2 linked regions of the Neorhizobium galegae genome follow. The protein of the gene in region 1 interacts with the protein of each later gene in a pairwise test. Links are inferred from orthologs where the notes say so. Each region holds a gene or a part of one and is shown on either strand. Other genes may lie near its edges.

Region 1 (9,150 bases):
GAAGGTGCAAGTGACCTTCATCTCGTCGCAAAGCGCCTTGGCGATATCGACGTCGAAGCCGGTGAGCTGACCGTTGGCTTCCAGGTTGTTGAAGGGCGGGTAGGCGCCTTCGGTGCCGATCACGAGTTTCTCCTGCGCCATCGCCGAACCGGCGAAAAGCGACAGGGCGGCGATCGAGGCGGCAGCAAGGAATCGGGTGGAAATGTTCATGTTGATCCTCTCTGTTGGCAACCTGCGGTGTTGGTCTTTTTCGGCCGCAGGGAGACGGGGCACGCATACAGGCGGGCTCCGAGTGGATTTTTAGATACCTGCTCGGGAAAAATTGCAACGGCATTTTACGTGCACGTCTGGTAGCCATCAGCTGATGAACAACACATTCATGCGAGGTTCAGGCCATCCGCAACAGGCTGCAACGGAACCATTTTGGTGCAATTCAGTTGAGCCGCCGCGTAAGTCTGCCGAAAAAGGCAATAAAGGACGCGCATGAAAGGGATGACACCCTAGAAGAGGAAATGTCCATGTCGAAAAAATTCAGACTGTTCGCCAGTGTCGCAGCACCTTTCGTGTCGCTGCCGCTGATGCTTCAGCCGGCCGGTGCTGTCCCCCTGAAACCCGCTATGGAGACGAGACCCGCCGTTGAGGCCGCCCGGATGCAGGGCGTCGTCGAAGTCCAGCAGCAGATCATCGTCCCTCCGGAAGGGCAGGAAGGCGAGGGGCGTCCGCGCCGCAAGCCGCAGCAGGAGAAGCAGCAGGAGAAGCAGCAGGCCCCGGCCGAACGGCCGCAGGCCCCGCCCCAGGCCCAGCAGCAGGAACAGCCGCAGCGCCAGCGCAAGGCCGAGCCGGAAGCCGCCCCCCGTGAGGCCGCTCCGCGCGAAGCTGCACCTCGCCAGGTGCCGCAGGCCGAGCGTCCGGCAGCCGAGGCGCCCGCGCAGGAACGTCCGCGCCGTCAGCAGCAGGAGACCGGTCAGGGGCAAGGCGGAAACGACGCCCAGCCGCGCCGCCAGCGCGAACAGGCGACACCCCAGACCGAGCAGCCGGCTGCAAAGGAGGCCCAGCAGCCGAAGGCAGCTCCCGCAGAAAAGCAGGCCGAAACGCCGAAGCCGGAACGGCCAGCAACCAATCGCGCCGCTACCCCGGAAGCAGCACCCGAGGCTCCCGTGCGCCGCGACGCCCAGCAGCCGAAAGCTGCGCCGGCCGAGAAGCAGGCCGAAACCCCCAAGCCGCAGCCACCTGCCACCAATCGTGCCGCGACGCCGGAAGCGACACCTGAAAAGCCGGCCAGCGGCAATGCCCAGCAGCCCAAGGCAGCTCCCGCTGAAAAGCAGGCCGAAACACCAAAGCCGACACAGCCACCGGCTACCGATCGCGCCACGGCTCCGGGAGCAGCACCTGAAAATCCGGCTCGCGGCAATGCAACCGGCCAGGCGCCGGGTCAGGTCCCCGGACAGGCTCCGGGCACCGGAACCGCGCAGGACAGGCGCAACCAGCAGCCGCCGGTAAATGGCCAGGCCGCTCCGGGCCAGCCGCCTGCCGGAGAGACGCCGCGCCGTCAGACCACCGAAGGACAGCCAGCGGCGCCTACGGGCCAGCAGGTGCCGGGCCAGCCGCAAGGCCAGCAGGCAACTGGAGCACCGGCCACCCAGCCGACCGCGCCCCAGACGGCGACCACGCCTCAGCAGGTCGAACGCGCCAAGGAGCTTGCGAAGGATCCGGCCGCGGCCAAGAGCGGCGAGCAGGTCGTACTGCCCGTTCAGAACGGTGCCGCCGTGCTCGACAGCGCCAAGGAGGCGCCTTCTGCACGTCCGCCGCGGGATGGAGAGCGTCCGCGCCGTCAAGCTCCGCAGCAGGCCGACCAGCAGCAGCAGCTTGCACCGCCGAAATCCGATGCCGAGGCCCAGAGCGGCACCCGCGCCACCCGCGAGCAGCAGCAGGAGTTTCGCCAGCTGTCCGAAGAGCGTGGCCAGCGCCTCGACCGTCGGCCGGATTTCGACCGCCCCCAGGGCTGGGACTTCCGCGACACTGCCGGCCGGGACGGGAATCGGGACCGCAACGGTCGTGATCGCGACCGGGATGGCGGCCGTGTGATCATCTCGATCGACAACCAATCCGTCGTTCGTCATGACGACAGTCGTCGTTTCTACAACGATCGCGACCGGGCGCCGCAATACGAGCAGCTCCGCGACGGCCGGGTACGTGAGGTCATCGTGCGCGACGACGGCACGCGGATCGTCACCGTCCGCAACAGCTATGGCGAGATCGTCCAGCGCTCGCGTATCGTCAGGGGCGGCGAGGAATACGTCCTCTATTATTCGCCGGAGCTGATGGATAACCGCCGCGGCCGCGACTACGTCTGGCGCGATCCGGGCGACGACCTGCCGCCGATGCGGCTGAGCGTACCGCTCGACAACTACATCATCGACACCTCGACCGAGCCGGACCGGGATTATTACGAGTTCCTGGAACAGCCGCCGGTCGAGCGGGTCGAGCGGGTCTATTCGATGGACGAAGTGCGCTACTCCGCCCGCATCCGGGACAAGGTGCCGCGTATCGACCTGGATACGGTCACGTTTGCCACCGGCAGTGCCGAAATCCCGATGAACCAGGCGAGTTCGCTGCGCAAGGTCGCCGACGCGATCAGCAAGGTTCTGAAGCGGGATCCTTCCGAAACCTTCCTGATCGAAGGTCATACGGATGCCGTCGGTGCCGACGACAGCAATCTCGTCCTCTCCGACGAACGCGCCGAAAGCGTTGCCCGGGTGCTGACCGACGCATTCGGCATCCCGCCGGAAAACCTGGCGACGCAGGGTTACGGCGAACGTTACCTCAAGGTCCGCACCGACGGTCCGCAGCAGGAAAACCGCCGCGTCACCGTGCGCCGCATCACCCCGCTGGTCAAACCGGTCGCGGCGAACCAGTAAACGGTTTCGGGTACCTCAAGCCAAGCCGCCGGATCGATCCGGCGGCTTTTTATTTGTCGGGAAGCCCCGTCAGCTCGGCGATGAAATCGGCAATCGCGTTCGTATCGTCGAGGTCGAAGACCGGGATTGTGGCATCCGGGACCGGATGGTCTGCGGCGATGGCGACGATGTGGGGATCGCTGGGCGCCAGCGGTTCGCGGTTGCTCGCGTCGAGGCGGCGGGCCTCGATCTTCGGGACAGGTTCGCGTTTGTAGCCCTCGATCAACACCAGATCGCAGGGGGCAAGGCGGGAGAGGATTTCCTCGAAGCTCGGCTCCGGCGCACCGCGCAACTCGTGCATGATCGCAAAGCGGGTACCGGAAACGATCGCCACCTCGTGAGCGCCGGCGGCGCGGTGGCGGAAGGAATCGGCCCCCACCTTGTCGATGTCGAAATCGTGGTGCGCGTGCTTGATCGTCGAGATCGCGTAGCCGCGGCGGGTGAATTCCGCCACCAGCCGCACCGCCAGGCCCGTCTTGCCGGAATTTTTCCAGCCGGAAATGCCGAAGACGCGGGGAGGGCTCATGAAAGCTCCTCGGCGTAACGACGCGCCTCTTGAAGATCCTCGGGCGTGTTGATGTTGAAGAAGGGATCGAGCAGCCCTTGCTGCGTCTCGACCATCGGGAATTCGACGGTCACCGTATGGTGATGATCCAGGAGCGCCTTGATCCGACGGTTGTCCGGATCGGAGAGCCAGGTTTGCAGATCGCCGGCGATGGAAATCGGCCAGAGCCCGAAGACCGGATGATCGCGGCCGTCGGAGGCGGCGATGACGATCGCGTTCGGATCGTCCGCCTCAGCCTCGAGCCGGCGCACGAGATCGGCGGGCACAAAGGGGCTGTCGGAGGGGACGGTGAGGAGATGGGTTGCTTGAACGCCGCGGGCCTGGATGTCATGCAGGCCGGCGAGCACGCCGGCAAGCGGGCCGATCTGGCCGGGAACCAGGTCCGGCAGCAGGCGCAAGCCGAGCGGATTGGGAAACTCCATGGGCGCGTTGAGGGTGATTTCCGAGATCTGGGGCAGGAGCCGCCGCACCACATGGCCGAGGATCGTATCGCCGCCGATGGTGAGAAAGGCCTTGTCGGTGCCCATGCGGCTCGATTTGCCGCCGGCAAGGACGAGGCCCGGAGGCCGGATGGGAGGAGCGGCGGGCGTGGTCATCAGTCCTCGTCCTTCGTCGGGATCGCGCCTTCGCGGCGGTCGATCTGCCGGACATAGGCGGTGGCGACGAGCGCCAGGATGGTCGTGACGCCCATGACGACGAGAAGCGGCATGGCGCCACTCTCTTCCTTGAGCAACGCCGCGGCAAGTGTCGACAGCGCGGCGCCGCCGCCCACGGTGATCGCGCCGCCGAGGCCGGAAGCGGAGCCGGCGAGGTGCGGCCGCACGCTGACGATGCCGGCATTCGAGCTCGGCAGGGTGAGGCCGTTGCCGACGCCGGTCAGCGCCAGGGGCCCGAAGAAGGCGAGCGGCCAGGGCGCTTCCGCGACAAGGAACCCGGCGGTGATGAGAACGCCGACAAGGCTGACCAGGCTGCCGGAGATCATCATGGTCATCGTGCCGAATTGGCGGGTATAGCGGCCTGAAATGAAGTTGCCGATCATGTAGCCGGCCGCGATCAGGAAGAACTGCACGCCGAGCATGGTGGGCGACAGATGATAGATCGCCGTGCCGACGAAGGGCGCGCCGCCGAGGAACGAGAAGAACACGCCCGACGAGAAGGTCGACGTAAACGTATAGCCCCAGAAACGCCGCGAGCGGAAAAGGTCCGGCCAGCTGCGGAATTGGGCGGTGAAGCTGGCGGCCGGCGCGTGGTTCGTTTCGCCGAGATCGGTGAGGACGAGCGTCAGGGTCAACAGGCCGAGGCCGAGCATCAACGCGAAATTCGCCTCCCAGCCGAACATGTCGTTGAGCGCGCCGCCGATCGTCGGGCTGATCATCGGCACCAACGACATGCCCATGGTCACATAGGCGATCATCGAGGCGGCGCTCTCCATCGGCACCGTATCGCGGATAATCGCGCGCGGCAGGACGAAACCCGCGACCACCGCGGTCTGCAGCAGCCTTCCGATCATGAAGACGGTGACGTTTGCGGCCATCAGGCAGATCACCGTGCCGACCAGCATGATCAGGATGCTGCCGATCATCACGCGGCGGCGGCCGAACAGGTCGGAAAGCGGACCGAGCACCAGCTGCAGCAAGGCGGTGCCGGCGATATAACCGGAGACGGCGAGCTGCATGACGGCATAGTCGGTGCCGAAATGGGTCGCCATGGCGGAAAGCGACGGCAGGAAGACATTGAGCGAGAGGGCGGCAAGTCCGGCGCAGACGACAAGCGTCAGGATATGGGGCGGGGTTCGTCTATCCAGAAATCGGCTTTGCTGCACGTCGTCTTGTCCTTTCACGCCTGCCTTTCGGCCCTTCCACCTAGGCCCCTCCACTCCGGCTCTTCCTCAGGCCGGCGGGGCGGCAACTGCCTTGTCGGTGGCAATGCCCTGCCGCTTGCGTTCGCGATAGAAGGTATAAAGCCCGGAACCGATAACGACTGCCGCGCCCACGAGCATATAGGCGTCCGGACGTTCGCCGAAGGCGAAAATGCCGATGACCAGGGCCCAGAGCAGGCTGGTATAGCGGAAGGGCGCGATGAAGGAGATTTCCCCCGTTCGCATCCCCTGGATGACCGCCTGGTAGCCCGCGAACACCAGCACGGACGCAATTGCCAGATGTCCCAGCGCATAGCCGCTGACCGGCTGCCAGCCGCCCATCGGCACGATCAGGATCGCCCCGAGAACCGTATTGGCGAGGGACGTGAAGAACGTCAGCGTCAACGAAGGGATGTCTGCCTGGATGCGCTTGGTGGTGAGATCGCGGCATGCCGTGCAGCAGCAGGCGATGACGGCGAGCAGGGCTGCCGGCGTGAAGCCTTCCGGGCCCGGGCGAATGATGATGAGCACGCCGAGGAAACCGACGCCGATCGCCGTCCAGCGTCGCCAGCCGACCGGCTCGCCCAGGAAAAGCGCCGCCCCCAACGTCACGGCAAGCGGCAGCGCCTGCATGATCGACGACATGGCGGCAAATTCAATATGGGCAAGTGCCGAGAGGAAGGTCAGGGTGGCGCCAAGCTCGAATAAGGTGCGCAGTAGCACCAGCGGATGCATGACCGCCTTGGCCGACAGGGTCACGCCCATGTAGCGTGCCACGCAGTAGATCAGCACCGTCGCCATGACGCCGCGCACGGCCACGATCTGGGGGATGCTGAGCTCCGAGGTGACCGACTTGACCAGCGCATCGTTGCAGGTGAAAGCCGCCATGGCGAGCGACATGAACAACGCGCCCCGCGAATTTTCAGACCATGCCATCTGCGAGATTCCTCCGGTACCGGGTCTCTTAAAGCAACGGCTTACGCGTCACCAGCCCGATTGCCTCCCGGGCGGTACTCTTTTGGGTAGCGGCGGGAAATTCCGATATCCGATACAGTGTAATAAAACGAAATGTAAGGGTCCCGAATTAACCCTTGTTCAACCGAATTTGACGATTCTGAACCCATTCATTCCCGCATGAAGCTGGGATCGTGCCGTTGCCGTTCGCGATGCCGCAGACGCGAAAGCCGCATCTGGTTTGAACTTGGGGGGAAAATGTCTTTCATCGATCGTCTTCTTCAGAGCCGCAGGATCGTCACCAAGGTCCTTCTTTTCGTCATCCCGCTGGTCCTTTTGATCGCCGGGGTCGGCCTTGCGGGTTATTATACGGCCAGCATGCTGAACGGTCATATGACGGTGACGCGGGCGACGATCGAGAACATCGGCGATTTCGAAAATCTCCAGGCGGTTCTCCAGGAATTCAATGGCAAGCCCGACAATGCGTCGCTTGCGGCCCTGAAGTCGGCCATCGACAAGCAGGAGAGCGGCGTCCGCGTGCTCGGCGGGCTGCTCGTGACGGCCGGGGACCGCGAGCGCATCGCCGTGGTGACCGGGCTTGCGCCCAAGATGCGCGCCGATACGGACGTGCTCTGGAAGATAAAGCAGAGGCGCGACGAAAACGCCGCAGCGCTCGACGACAGCATCGACAATGTCCGCACCGTTGCGACAGGGGTTTCCGATCAGGTTGCCAACGTCCGCAAGCAGTTCGAAGGCAAGGAAAAGTTCGCCAAGGGCATGGTTCTGGAAGCCTATGCCTACAAGGCGATCGCCGAACAGATCGGCGAGCTTCGCAATTCCGTCAAGGAGACCGGTACCGACGACGGCGCGATCGGCACCGCCGACATGTATCTCGGCATTCTGGACAAGACCTTCCAGGAGGTTCAGGCCTTCCTCACCCCGAACGGCATCAAGCAGCTGAAGCCGATCAACGACGCGATCGGTGCTCTTGCCGCCACCATCAAGGGCAATCAGGACGTTCCGGAAAAGGCGAGGGCGGTGCGCGACACTGTCGCCGGAATGGAGAAATTCCAGGCCAAGATGGAAGCGGAAGTCACCAGCAAGGCCGGCAATGCGGCCAGCCGTTTCGCCAACATCGAAGGTGAGGTTGCCAGCCTGCGCACGCTCCTCGACCGCAGTGCCGAATCGCTGCGCCTGATCGACGCCATGCAGCTCTACGTCGAGCGGTTGCGCGCCAACCAGACGGAGGAGGCGCGCAAGGTCGTCCTCGACGTCATGGCAAAGCTGAAGGCTGCCAGTGCGGAAGTTTCCGAACTTGCCAGAAATCCGGCAATGCGCGAGTTCTCGACGACGCTTCAGCCCCGCCTGAAATCGATCGAGGAGGATACCGCCAAGCTTCTGTCCATCGCCGCCGACTGGAAAAAGGCGCGCGCCGCCGCCGGCGAAACTCTGACGGGCGGCATGGCCGGCCTCAAGAATTTCGTGGCCCAGGCCCAGGAGGTCGGCAAGGAAGACAGCGAACGTTCCGCCCAGTTTTCGCTCATCGCCATGGTGGTCGGCACGCTGCTTGCCATTGCCGGCGGCCTGATGCTGGTGGAAACGCTGCGCGGCCCGCTGCGTCGCGTCACCGAAGTGATGAAGCGGCTCGCTGACGGCGATCTCGAGGTCAAGATCGAAGGCCGCGAACGTGGCGACGAAATCGGCGACATGGTTCGCTCGGTCACCGTCTTTCGCGATGCCGCAGTCGAAAACGTCCGTCTCGAGCAGGATGCCGCGGCAGCCCGCGAGCTCTCGACCGCCGAGTCCGAGCGCCGCGCCTCCGAGCGTGCCCGCATTGCCGGCGAGCAGCGCCAGGCGCTGACCGCACTCAACGACATGCTCGGCAAACTTGCCGAGGGCGACCTCGAGCGCAGCATGGACGAAAACCTGCCGGAAGACTTCATCGAGATGGCGCGTACCTACAACCAGGCTGTCGAGGCGCTCCGTGCCACGCTCGCCGACGTGCGCTCGACCGCCGAAGAAATCGACGGCGGCACCGGCAATCTCGCCGCTTCGGCGGACGATCTTGCCCGCCGCACGGAACAGCAGGCGGCAGCGCTCGAACAGAGCTCGCGCGCATTGCGCCATCTGAGCGAAATCGTCCGTTCGACGGCCGAAAGCGCCAAGCAGACATCCGTGTCGGTCAACGAGACGGAAGATTTCGCGGTCCGCTCCGGCGAAGTCGTGTCTCGCGCGGTCGATGCCATGGGCGAGATCAGCCGCTCCTCGAACAAGATCGCGACGATCATCGGCGTCATCGACGAGATCGCGTTCCAGACCAACCTGCTGGCGCTGAATGCCGGCGTCGAGGCGGCCCGTGCCGGCGAGGCAGGCCGCGGCTTTGCGGTCGTCGCCCAGGAAGTCCGCGAACTGGCGCAGCGTTGCGCCGGTGCTGCCCGCGAAATCAAGGGCCTCATCTCGGCAAGCTCGACACAGGTCAGCAACGGCGTGCATCTGGTCGAGGAGACCGGGACGGCACTTACCGAGATCATCACGCACATCACCGATGTCCGCAAACTGGTGTCCCAGATTTCGGCGGCGACCGGCGAGCAGTCGACCGGCATCAACGAAGTCACCAAGGCGGTGCAGGAGGTCGAGCTGATCACCCAGCGCAACGCGGCGATGGTCGAGGAAAACAACGCCGAGATCCACGGCCTGCGCAGGCGGGTGGAAATGCTGTCGCAAAAGATCGAGCGCTTCAAGACGCGCGATCCGAACCTCAACTTCCATGCTGGCGCCAACGAACGCCGGGGCGGCTTTCGCCGCAGCGACGCTGC
Region 2 (9,069 bases), 310 kb from region 1 along the record:
ATGCTCGCCGGAATTGCTCTTTTCATTTCAGCGGTGCGATATGGGTATTTTCGACAGATTTTCTCTTAACGGACGCGTGGCGCTGGTGACAGGCAGCGGCCGAGGGCTTGGCCTGCAGATGGCGACGGCTCTGGCGGAGGCCGGCGCGCATGTCGTGGTCAGCGGCCGCTCGAGCGAGATGCTCGAACAGGCAGTGGCTTCCATCACCGGTGCGGGCGGCAAGGCGAGTGCTGCTGCCTTCGACGTCGCAGATCTCGATGCCGGACGCGAGACGATCGCCAGGCTTCATGCAGATCATGGCCGGCTGGATATCCTGATCAACAATGTCGGCGCCCGTGACCGGCGCCCGTTTGCAGCATTCAGCGATGCCGAAATCCTGAACCTGATCCAGACCGACCTGCTCTCGGCAATCGCGCTGTCGCGCAATGCCGCTGATATCATGAAGGCTCAGGGCCATGGCCGTCTCATCTCGATCACGTCGATCATCGGCAGCATGGCCCGTCCCGGCGACGCCATCTATCCTATCGCCAAACAGGGCCTGACCGGCTTGGTCCGAAGCCTTGCGGCCGAATACGGCCCGTTCGGCGTCACCAGCAATGCGATTGCGCCGGGAATGTTCGCCACAGAGACCAATGCGGGGATTTCCGCGGATCCCGACATGATCGCATTCATGCGCCAGCGCGTGCCGCTGCAGCGCTGGGGCCAGCCCGAAGAGATCGCCGGCGCCGCATTGTTCCTGGCAAGCGACGCCGGCTCCTTCGTCAACGGCCATGTGCTGACCGTCGACGGCGGCATGTCCATCCAAATGTGATCGCCAGTCACGCCGCCTGGGGCAGGGGGCCGACATAGACCGAGCGGGGCCGGATCAGCCGGCCTTCCAGCGCCTGTTCGCGGGCATGGGCGATCCAGCCGACCGTGCGGCCGATGGCAAAGACGCCGGTGAAGGCAGCCCGCGGAAATTTCAGCGCATCGAGCAGCAGGGCCGTGTAGAACTCGACATTGACGTCGAGCGGCCGGTCCGGCTTACGCTCCCTAAGAACGGCGAGTGCCGCCTGCTCGACGGCTTCGGCGAGCCGGATGCGGTCCGGGTCCACCTGTCCGGTCATGACCAAGGGACGCAATGCACCTTGCAGCGCATCGGCGCGGGGATCGCGGACGCGGTAGATACGGTGGCCGAACCCCATCAGACGCTCGCGGCGATCGACCGCCTGACCGAGCCAGGTCCTGGCATTGTCCTCGCTGCCGATCGCATCCAGCATGTCGAGCACCGGTCCCGGCGCACCACCATGCAACGGTCCCTTGAGCGCGCTGATGGCAGCCAGCACCGATGAAGTGAGGCCTGCCCCGGTCGAGGCGACGACGCGCGAGGCGAAGGTCGAGGCATTCAGTCCGTGATCCGCAATCGTCACCAGATAGGCGTCCAGCGCTGCGATCTGTTCACGCGTCGGCAGGCTGGCGTTCAGCATGGCGAGGATATCGGCGGACTGGGAAAGCGACGGGCTGGGCGCCACCGGCGTTTCTCCCTTCTGGAGCCTCAGCACGCCCGGCAGGAAGACGGCGGGAGCGGCCAGCAGTCGGAGCGTCGTTTCGAAATCTTCGCCGTCCGGCAACCGCGCGATCAGGGCGCGCATGGCATCGACTGGCGGCAGGTTCAGAAGCGCGGCATCTGCCCCGCGCACATGCGCAAAAACTTCGGCGCGGGCCTGACCGAGGCGCGCCTTGAGATCGGCCGCCGTGACGGAACGCTCCAGGAAACCATCCAGGAGCAGCGCTGCAGCGTCTTCATAGGTCGCGCGCTCGACGAGCAGGTCGAGAGATACGCCGCGAATGACGAGGCGGCCCGCTTCTCCGTCCACGTCCGAAAGCCGGGTTTCGGCGGCGATGACATCTTCAAGTCCGTTGTTTTTCATGGGTGTTTCTCCTTTACGTGAAGGATGATCGGACCTAGTCTTATTGACGTCAATCTTGATGCAATCGATCAATATGAACATGCTCTGGATCACCGCCGAAGAAGCGCTCTCCCGCCTCGGGACCAAACCGCAGACGCTTTATGCCAATGTCAGCCGCGGCCGCATCCGCGCGAAGCCGGATCCAGCCGATCCGCGCCGCAGCCTCTATCAGGCCGACGACGTCAAGCGCCTTTCGGAACGGCATGCGGGGCGGCGACAATCGGCGGCGGTGGCAGCGGACGCGATCCGCTGGGGCGATCCGGTCCTGCCGACGACAATCTCGACGATTTCCAACGAGCGGCTTTTCTATCGCGGCCGCGATGCTGTCGAGCTGTGCGAACATGCGAGGCTGGAAGAGGTCGCCGCACTTCTCTGGGATACGGAAAACGTTCTGGTTACGGCGGGCAGGGCAGGGCATAGCGGCTCCCCCCGCATGGCTGCGGCCTTTGCCGGGCTTGCCTGCCGCGTTATGATCGACCTGCCGGCTCTGCGGCGGAAACCCTTCATCCTGCGCGCCGAAGCAGCCGACGTGCTATCGACAATTGCCACGGCGCTTGCGCCTTGGCCGGAACCGCTGCCCCTGCATGAGCGGCTGGCGCTCGGCTGGCAGCGTCCCGATGCGGCCGAACCGATCCGCAGGGCACTGGTGCTGGCGGCCGAACATGAACTCAACGTTTCCGCCTTCGCGGCGCGCGTAACGGCGTCGTCGGGTGCCGCACTCTCCGCTGCGACGCTTTCGGGCCTTGCGACGCTGACGGGTCCGCGGCATGGCGGCGCCTGGACCAGCGTACCGGTGCTCGCGGAAAAGGCGGCGTCCGTCGGCGTGCGGGAGGCGATCCGCAGCATGTTATCCTCGGAAGGCGTCGTCAGGCCCTTCGGCCACCGGCTCTATCCGCATGGCGATCCGCGGGCACGGGCGCTGATGGCGAGTTTCGAGGCGCCGCCGCTCTACGCCTCACTTGCCGAGGCCGGGGAGGAACTGCTCGGCGAGCCGATCAACATCGATTTCGCACTGGCATCGCTTGCCGCGACCTTCCAGCTTCCGGAAGACGCACCGCTCGTGATCTTTGCGCTTTCGCGCACCGCCGGCTGGCTGGCGCATGCCATGGAGCAGGTCGAGAGCGGACACCTGATCCGGCCACGGGCGCGTTATGCGGGCCCCGGTAGCGAATCCGGTGCATAGCGTCCGTTAAAGGCCGGAGGCCTCCACGGCTGACATGACACCATCACAATAACTCCTTTATCCTGACGGGGAATCACGGGTGAACATGGACGATGTTGGGTAGTAATTTCAGCTTGAGTTTGAGCCTGTTCGTGGCACAGGGGCGCGAGCGCGACACGGCCGAGTTCTACAAGAACGTCTTCGGCGCCACGGAAACGAATTCCTATGAAATGCTGCGCCTCACGATGATCGAGCTGCAGCTCGGACCGATCGGCATCGTCGTCTGCGGATCGGATCCGGAACGGGAGGCCGCGCCTTCCTATCAGGGGCCTTACCATCCGAAAAACGACGGTGCCGTCAGCACGATCTTCCAGCTGACGGTGCCGGATGTCGAAAGCGTCGTCGAGGCGGCGTTCCAATTCGGCGGCATGATGCGTGACAGGATCCAGACGGACATGGACGGCCGGCAGGTGGCCTCGATCTTCGATCCTGCAGGCCATGTATGGGTGTTGACCGAACAGGAACCGGAAGAGGAATAGTCTCGCCTTGGCCGTTCGGCTCGATCAACGGATGTCGCGATAGGCAGCCAGTGCCCGGTCGCGGGCAAAAGCGTGATCGACGATCGGCTTCGGATAGGTCTTTCCGAGCTCGATGCCCGCCTTTTCCAGGACATGCTCTGGCGCTTCGAAAGGCTTGTGGACGTATTTGCGATCCAGTCTTGCCAATTCCGGTAGATATTCCCGGACGTAATCGCCATCCGGGTCGAATTTCTCGCCCTGCAGGACGGGGTTGAAGATCCGGAAAAACGGCGAGGCATCGGCGCCGGAACCCGCCACCCATTGCCAGCTGGCCGAATTGTTCGCCGGGTCGGCATCGACCAGCGTGTCGCGAAACCATCTTTCGCCCTTGCGCCAGTCGATCATCAGGTCCTTAATCAGGAAGGACGCGGTGATCATGCGGACGCGATTGTGCATGAAACCGGTGCGCCAGAGCTGGCGCATGCCGGCATCGACGATCGGATAGCCGGTCATGCCCATCGTCCAGGCGTGAAACTCCCCCGGGTCGTATCCCCATTTGAAGCGGTCGAACCTGTCGTCCCAGTTCCTGTCGTGAAGTTCGGGGAATTCGGTCAGCAGATTGTAGCAGAAGTCCCGCCAGGCGAGCTCGCGGCGGAAATGGGCAACATCCTCCGACGCCTTGGAGGGCAGGCCCCGGACGGCGTGCCAGATGCGAGCTGGCGAGACTTCGCCATGCGCCAGGTGTGGCGAGAGGAGGGACGTGGCATCGATCGACGGCAGATCGCGGCCGCGCTTGTAGTCGTGCAGCTCGCGATCGACGAAATCGCGCAGTTTCTCCTGTGCTCCTGCTTCACCCGGTACCCACATCTTTCCAAACTCCGCGGCCCAATCGGGTTTCGTCGGCAGCAAGGCCCAGTGATCGAGGTTTTCGGACGGCGGCAGGTGCTGGGGCGAGAGGATTTTCGTTGGCGTGTCGATGGGCTCGTGCGGCTCGCCCGCCTTCTGGAGCGCATTCCAGAATGGCGTAAACACCTTGAAGGCGTTTCCCGTACCGGTGCGGATGGATTTCGGCTCGTGCAGGAGCTGGCCGTGGAAGGCGCGGATAGCGATGTCGTGCTTTTTCAGCTCAATGGCGATGCCCCGGTCGAACAGCGTCCGCTCATAGGCGCGGTTGACGAAGACGGTTTTTGCATCGGCCTTGCGGGCGAGATCGGCGAGCACGTCCTCCGCCTTGCCGGAGATGAGGATGAGGTCACTGCCCAGAGACCTCAGCGATTCCTTGAGTGCTGCCAGCGAGTGGTGCAGCCACCAGGCCTGTGCGGCACCGAGCGGCCCGACGTTCAGGTGTGCCGGCTCGCGGATATAGACCGGGATGACCGGGCCTCCGGCCTCGATCGCAGCGTGCAGTGCCGGGTTGTCGTCGAGACGCAGATCCTTGCGGAACCAGAGGATGGCGGGGGCCGGCTTTTCAAGAGACACGGTCTTCTCCGTTCAGGGCATGGCTGCCCCAAGGTACGGATTTCGAAAAGGATCGGATCACCGTCAGGGGCGGATCAGCAGGATCGGGCAGGGGGCGCCGGCCGGCAGTTCCGGCGCGTGCGCCGGGCGGATGATGAGGCCGTCGGAATGGGCGAAGATCTTCATCATCGACGAGTCCTGCTTCTCGAACGCCTCGGCGACCAGATTGCCGTCGCGGTCCCTCGTCAACCTGGCGCGCAGATAATCCTGGCGCTGGTCGTTGGCTGCAAGCCTGTGTGCCATGATACCCTGCACCTCGCGGCGCCTTTCCGGCAGGCGAGCGAGCTTGCGGATCAGGGGTTCAAGGAAGAGCATGCTGGTGACAAGGCTTGCGACCGGATTGCCCGGCAGGCCGAGAACCTGCATTTCGCCGAGCGCGCCGACCATCAGCGGCTTGCCCGGCCGCATGGCGATGCGCCAGAAATCCAGTTCCATGCCGGATGCCTTCAGCGTCGATTGTACCAGATCATGATCGCCGACCGAGGCTCCACCAAGGGTCACCAGCACGTCGGCCTCGGCCGCACGGGCCTTGTCGATGGCTGCGGCGATATCTTCAGGCCGGTCGCGGACGATGCCGAGATCGAGGACCTCGCCGCCATTGTCGCGCACCAGGGCCGAAACGCCGAAGGTGTTGGAGGCGATGATCTGCGCTCTTCCGGGTGTGTCGCCGGGCGGAACAAGCTCGTCGCCGGTTGCCAGGATTGCCACGCGCGGACGACGGTAGACGGGAAGCGCCGCATGGTTCATTGCGGCGGCGACCGTCAGGTGCGAGAAGTCGAGCACCGCGCCAGACGGCAGGACCGCTTCGCCCTCGGCAAAATCCTGGCCGCGGGGGCGGACATGCCGGCCCTTCACCACTTCGAACTTGGTGCGAATCCGGTCGCCCTCGAGCTTTTCGGCATCTTCCTGGATGAGGATGGAGTCGGCGCCGTCCGGTACCGGGGCGCCGGTGAAGATGCGCGCAGTCTCGCCCTTGCCAACCGTGCCTTCGAAGGCGTGGCCGGCGGCGGCGGTACCGATCACGGTCAGTTCGGCCCCGATCGCCGGTGCGTCGGAAGCCTTGAGCGCATAGCCATCCATGGCAGACGCGTCGAAGGGAGGCTGGGTGAGGCGGGCAACGAGGTCCGTCGCAAGGACTCGGCCGTTCGCTTCGCCAAGAGCGACCGTCTCCACCGTGCCGATCGGATTGGCCTTGCCGAGCAGGCGGTTCTTCGCTTCGGAAACGGGCAGCAGCGCCATTTCTCAGTCCTCCGCGCGGTAGGTTCCGGATTTGCCCCCGGTCTTTTCGAGAAGGCGAATGCCGCCGATCTCCATGGCCCGGTCGACGGCCTTCGCCATGTCGTAGATCGTCAGGCAGGCGACCGAGGCGGCCGTCAGCGCTTCCATCTCGACGCCGGTCTTGCCGGTGAGTTTTGCGGTCGCGGTCACCCGCAGGCCCGGAAGGGTCTCGTCCTCGGTAATGTCCACGACCACCTTGGTGAGCATCAGCGGATGGCAGAGCGGAATGAGGTCGGAAGTCTTCTTGGCGGCCATGATGCCGGCCAGCCGCGCCGTGCCGATCACGTCGCCCTTCTTGGCATTGCCCTCGCGGATCGTCGCCAGCGTTTCCGGCAACATGCGGACATAACCTTCGGCGGTCGCCGAGCGGGTGGTCTCGGCCTTGTCGCCGACATCGACCATATGCGCCTCGCCGGAAGCGCCGATATGGGTGAGGCCGGTCATTATTCTGCCGCCTGGGCCGCAGCCTCGCCGGTCAAAAGAAGGCGGGTGGCGGCGGCCACATCGTCCTTGCGCATCAGGCTCTCTCCGACGAGGAAGGTGTTGATGCCGACCTTTTTCAGGCGCTGGCAGTCCTCGTTTGTAAAGATGCCGCTTTCGCCGACGAGCAGCCGGTCGGTCGGCACCATCGGCGCCAGCCGCTCGCTCGTTTCGAGGTTGAGCTCGAAGGTACGCAGATTGCGGTTATTGATGCCGATCAGCGGCGAGGGGAGTTTCAGCGCCCGCTCGGTTTCTTGCTCGTCGTGCACCTCGATCAGCGCGTCCATGCCGAGTTCGGCCGTAACATCGTAGAGCTCGCGCGCTTCGTCGTCGGAAAGCGAAGCCATGATCAGCAGGATGCAATCGGCGCCCCAGGCGCGCGCCTCGTGGATCTGGTAGGTCTCGAACATGAAATCCTTGCGCAGCGCCGGCAGCGAACAGGCGTTGCGGGCGGCGGTCAGGAATTCCGGCGCGCCCTGGAAGCTTGGCGCATCGGTAAGGACGGAGAGGCAAGTGGCGCCACCGGCTTCGTAGGCTGCTGCAAGCGAAGGCGGGTCGAAATCCAGGCGGATGAGGCCCTTGGACGGACTTGCCTTCTTGATCTCGGCGATCAGGCCGAAGCCACCGGTATCCTGCCTCGCCTTCAGCGCGCGATGAAAGCCGCGCGGGGAGGGCTGGTCCGCAGCGCGGGCCTTCAGCTCCGCAAGCGGTACGCTCGCCTTGGCAGCGGCGATCTCTTCGCGCTTGTAGGCTTCGATCTTCTTGAGGATATCCGTCATGGCCTCAATCCTTTTCGTTCGAGACGGCAACCAGGCGGTCGAGAGCTGCCGCCGCTTCGCCGCCATCCAGCGAACGGGTGGCAAGCCTCATGCCGTCGGCGATTGTCTCCGCCTTGCCGGCGACGACCAGCGCGGCAGCCGCATTGCAGAGCGAAATATCGCGATAGGCATTTTTGGCACCGCCGAGCACGCTCCGCAAGGCAGCGGCATTGTGAACACCATCGCCGCCCTTGAGCTCGTCGAGCGTTGCGGGCTGGACACCGAAATCCATCGGCGTCAGCTCGAAGGAGCGGATCTTGCCGTCTTCCAGAGCCGTCACCTGGGTAACGCCCGTGGTGGTGATCTCGTCCATGCCGTCGCCGTGGACGATCCAGACCGTCTCCGAACCGAGATCGCGCAGGACCTCGGCGATAGGCCCCAGCCATTTCGGCGCGAAGACGCCGAGAAGCTGGCGTTTGGCGCCGGCGGGGTTTGAAAGCGGGCCGAGCAGATTGAAGATCGTACGCGTGCCGAGCTCGACGCGGCTCGGACCCACATGGCGCATCGCCGCGTGATGCATCGAGGCGAACATGAAGCCGATACCGGCCTGGCTGATGCAGCGCGAGATCAGGTCCGGCCCAATGTCCAGGTTGACGCCCAGGACGCCAAGCGTATCGGCCGTGCCGGATTTCGAGCTCTGCGCCCGGTTGCCGTGCTTGGCGACCGGAACGCCACAGCCGGCGACGATCAGCGAGGCGAGGGTGGAGATGTTATAGGTGCCGAGGCCATCGCCGCCGGTACCGACGATGTCGATGGCATCGGCAGGGCCGGAGACGGGCAGCATCTTCGATCGCATGGTTTCGACCGCGCCGGTGATCTCGGCAACCGTCTCGCCGCGCACGCGCAGCGCCATCAGGAAGCCGCCGATCTGCGACGGCGTCGCTTCGCCGGACATCAGGATGTCGAAAGCGCCTCGCGCCTCTTCGTGACTGAGGCTCTCGCCATTGGCAACCTTGGCAAGCAGGGGTTTCAGCTCAGGCATGGTCGGCCGTCCCTCTGGTTTACTGCAGCATGGCCTGGTCGACCACGGTCTGATTAACGGACACGCCGTAGCTGGTCTTCAGACTGTTGACCATCTGATCGAGCATGTCGTCGCCGGCAGCGTTCGCCATCTGCTGCAGCTGCTGGTCGCCGGAAACCGCATCCGTCGTTGCCTGGTCGACGGCGGCTACCTTCATCAGAAGGCGGCTTTCACCGTCGGAACCGATCGCGGTCGCTGTCATATTGACCGGGCCGGAAAAGGCCGCCGAAATCGCCTCGTTGCCGAAGATCGCATCCTCGGCGCCACGGCGCAGGCCCTGCTTGTTTTCGACCGCTACGCCAAGTTCGGTGGCGATGGCTGCAAG

Evidence for each region.
Region 2: the proteins of mobA (region 1) and glp interact in binary tests that used the Escherichia coli proteins (3 or more experiments, as listed by UniProt). The link is inferred for Neorhizobium galegae from one-to-one orthologs.

The regions. Positions count from the first base shown.
Region 1 is NZ_CP090095.1:2,031,557-2,040,706, forward strand. What follows is about bases 2,300-5,298. They hold mobA (molybdenum cofactor guanylyltransferase MobA), read right to left. Parts: upstream 4,119-5,298; coding sequence 3,480-4,118; downstream 2,300-3,479. Other genes in these bases: LZK81_RS10215 (OmpA family protein), read left to right, coding at 2,300-2,918; mobB (molybdopterin-guanine dinucleotide biosynthesis protein B), read right to left, coding at 2,968-3,483; LZK81_RS10230 (multidrug effflux MFS transporter), read right to left, coding at 4,118-5,298. Outside these bases: LZK81_RS10210 (ABC transporter substrate-binding protein), read right to left, coding at 1-210; more of LZK81_RS10215, read left to right, coding at 519-2,299; more of LZK81_RS10230, read right to left, coding at 5,299-5,344; LZK81_RS10235 (DMT family transporter), read right to left, coding at 5,411-6,316; LZK81_RS10240 (methyl-accepting chemotaxis protein), read left to right, coding at 6,593-9,150. UniProt on the Escherichia coli protein: Transfers a GMP moiety from GTP to Mo-molybdopterin (Mo-MPT) cofactor (Moco or molybdenum cofactor) to form Mo-molybdopterin guanine dinucleotide (Mo-MGD) cofactor.
Region 2 is NZ_CP090095.1:2,339,840-2,348,908, forward strand. The notes cover bases 4,280-7,197. They hold glp (gephyrin-like molybdotransferase Glp), read right to left. Parts: upstream 6,387-7,197; coding sequence 5,172-6,386; downstream 4,280-5,171. Other genes in these bases: LZK81_RS11745 (cryptochrome/photolyase family protein), read right to left, coding at 4,280-5,108; moaC (cyclic pyranopterin monophosphate synthase MoaC), read right to left, coding at 6,390-6,869; trpC (indole-3-glycerol phosphate synthase TrpC), read right to left, coding at 6,869-7,197. Also shown: LZK81_RS11725 (SDR family oxidoreductase), read left to right, coding at 41-811; LZK81_RS11730 (citrate synthase/methylcitrate synthase), read right to left, coding at 819-1,910; LZK81_RS11735 (citrate synthase), read left to right, coding at 1,990-3,132; LZK81_RS11740 (VOC family protein), read left to right, coding at 3,246-3,650; more of LZK81_RS11745, read right to left, coding at 3,675-4,279; more of trpC, read right to left, coding at 7,198-7,684; trpD (anthranilate phosphoribosyltransferase), read right to left, coding at 7,689-8,705; LZK81_RS11770 (peptidylprolyl isomerase), read right to left, coding at 8,725-9,069. UniProt on the Escherichia coli protein: Catalyzes the insertion of molybdate into adenylated molybdopterin with the concomitant release of AMP.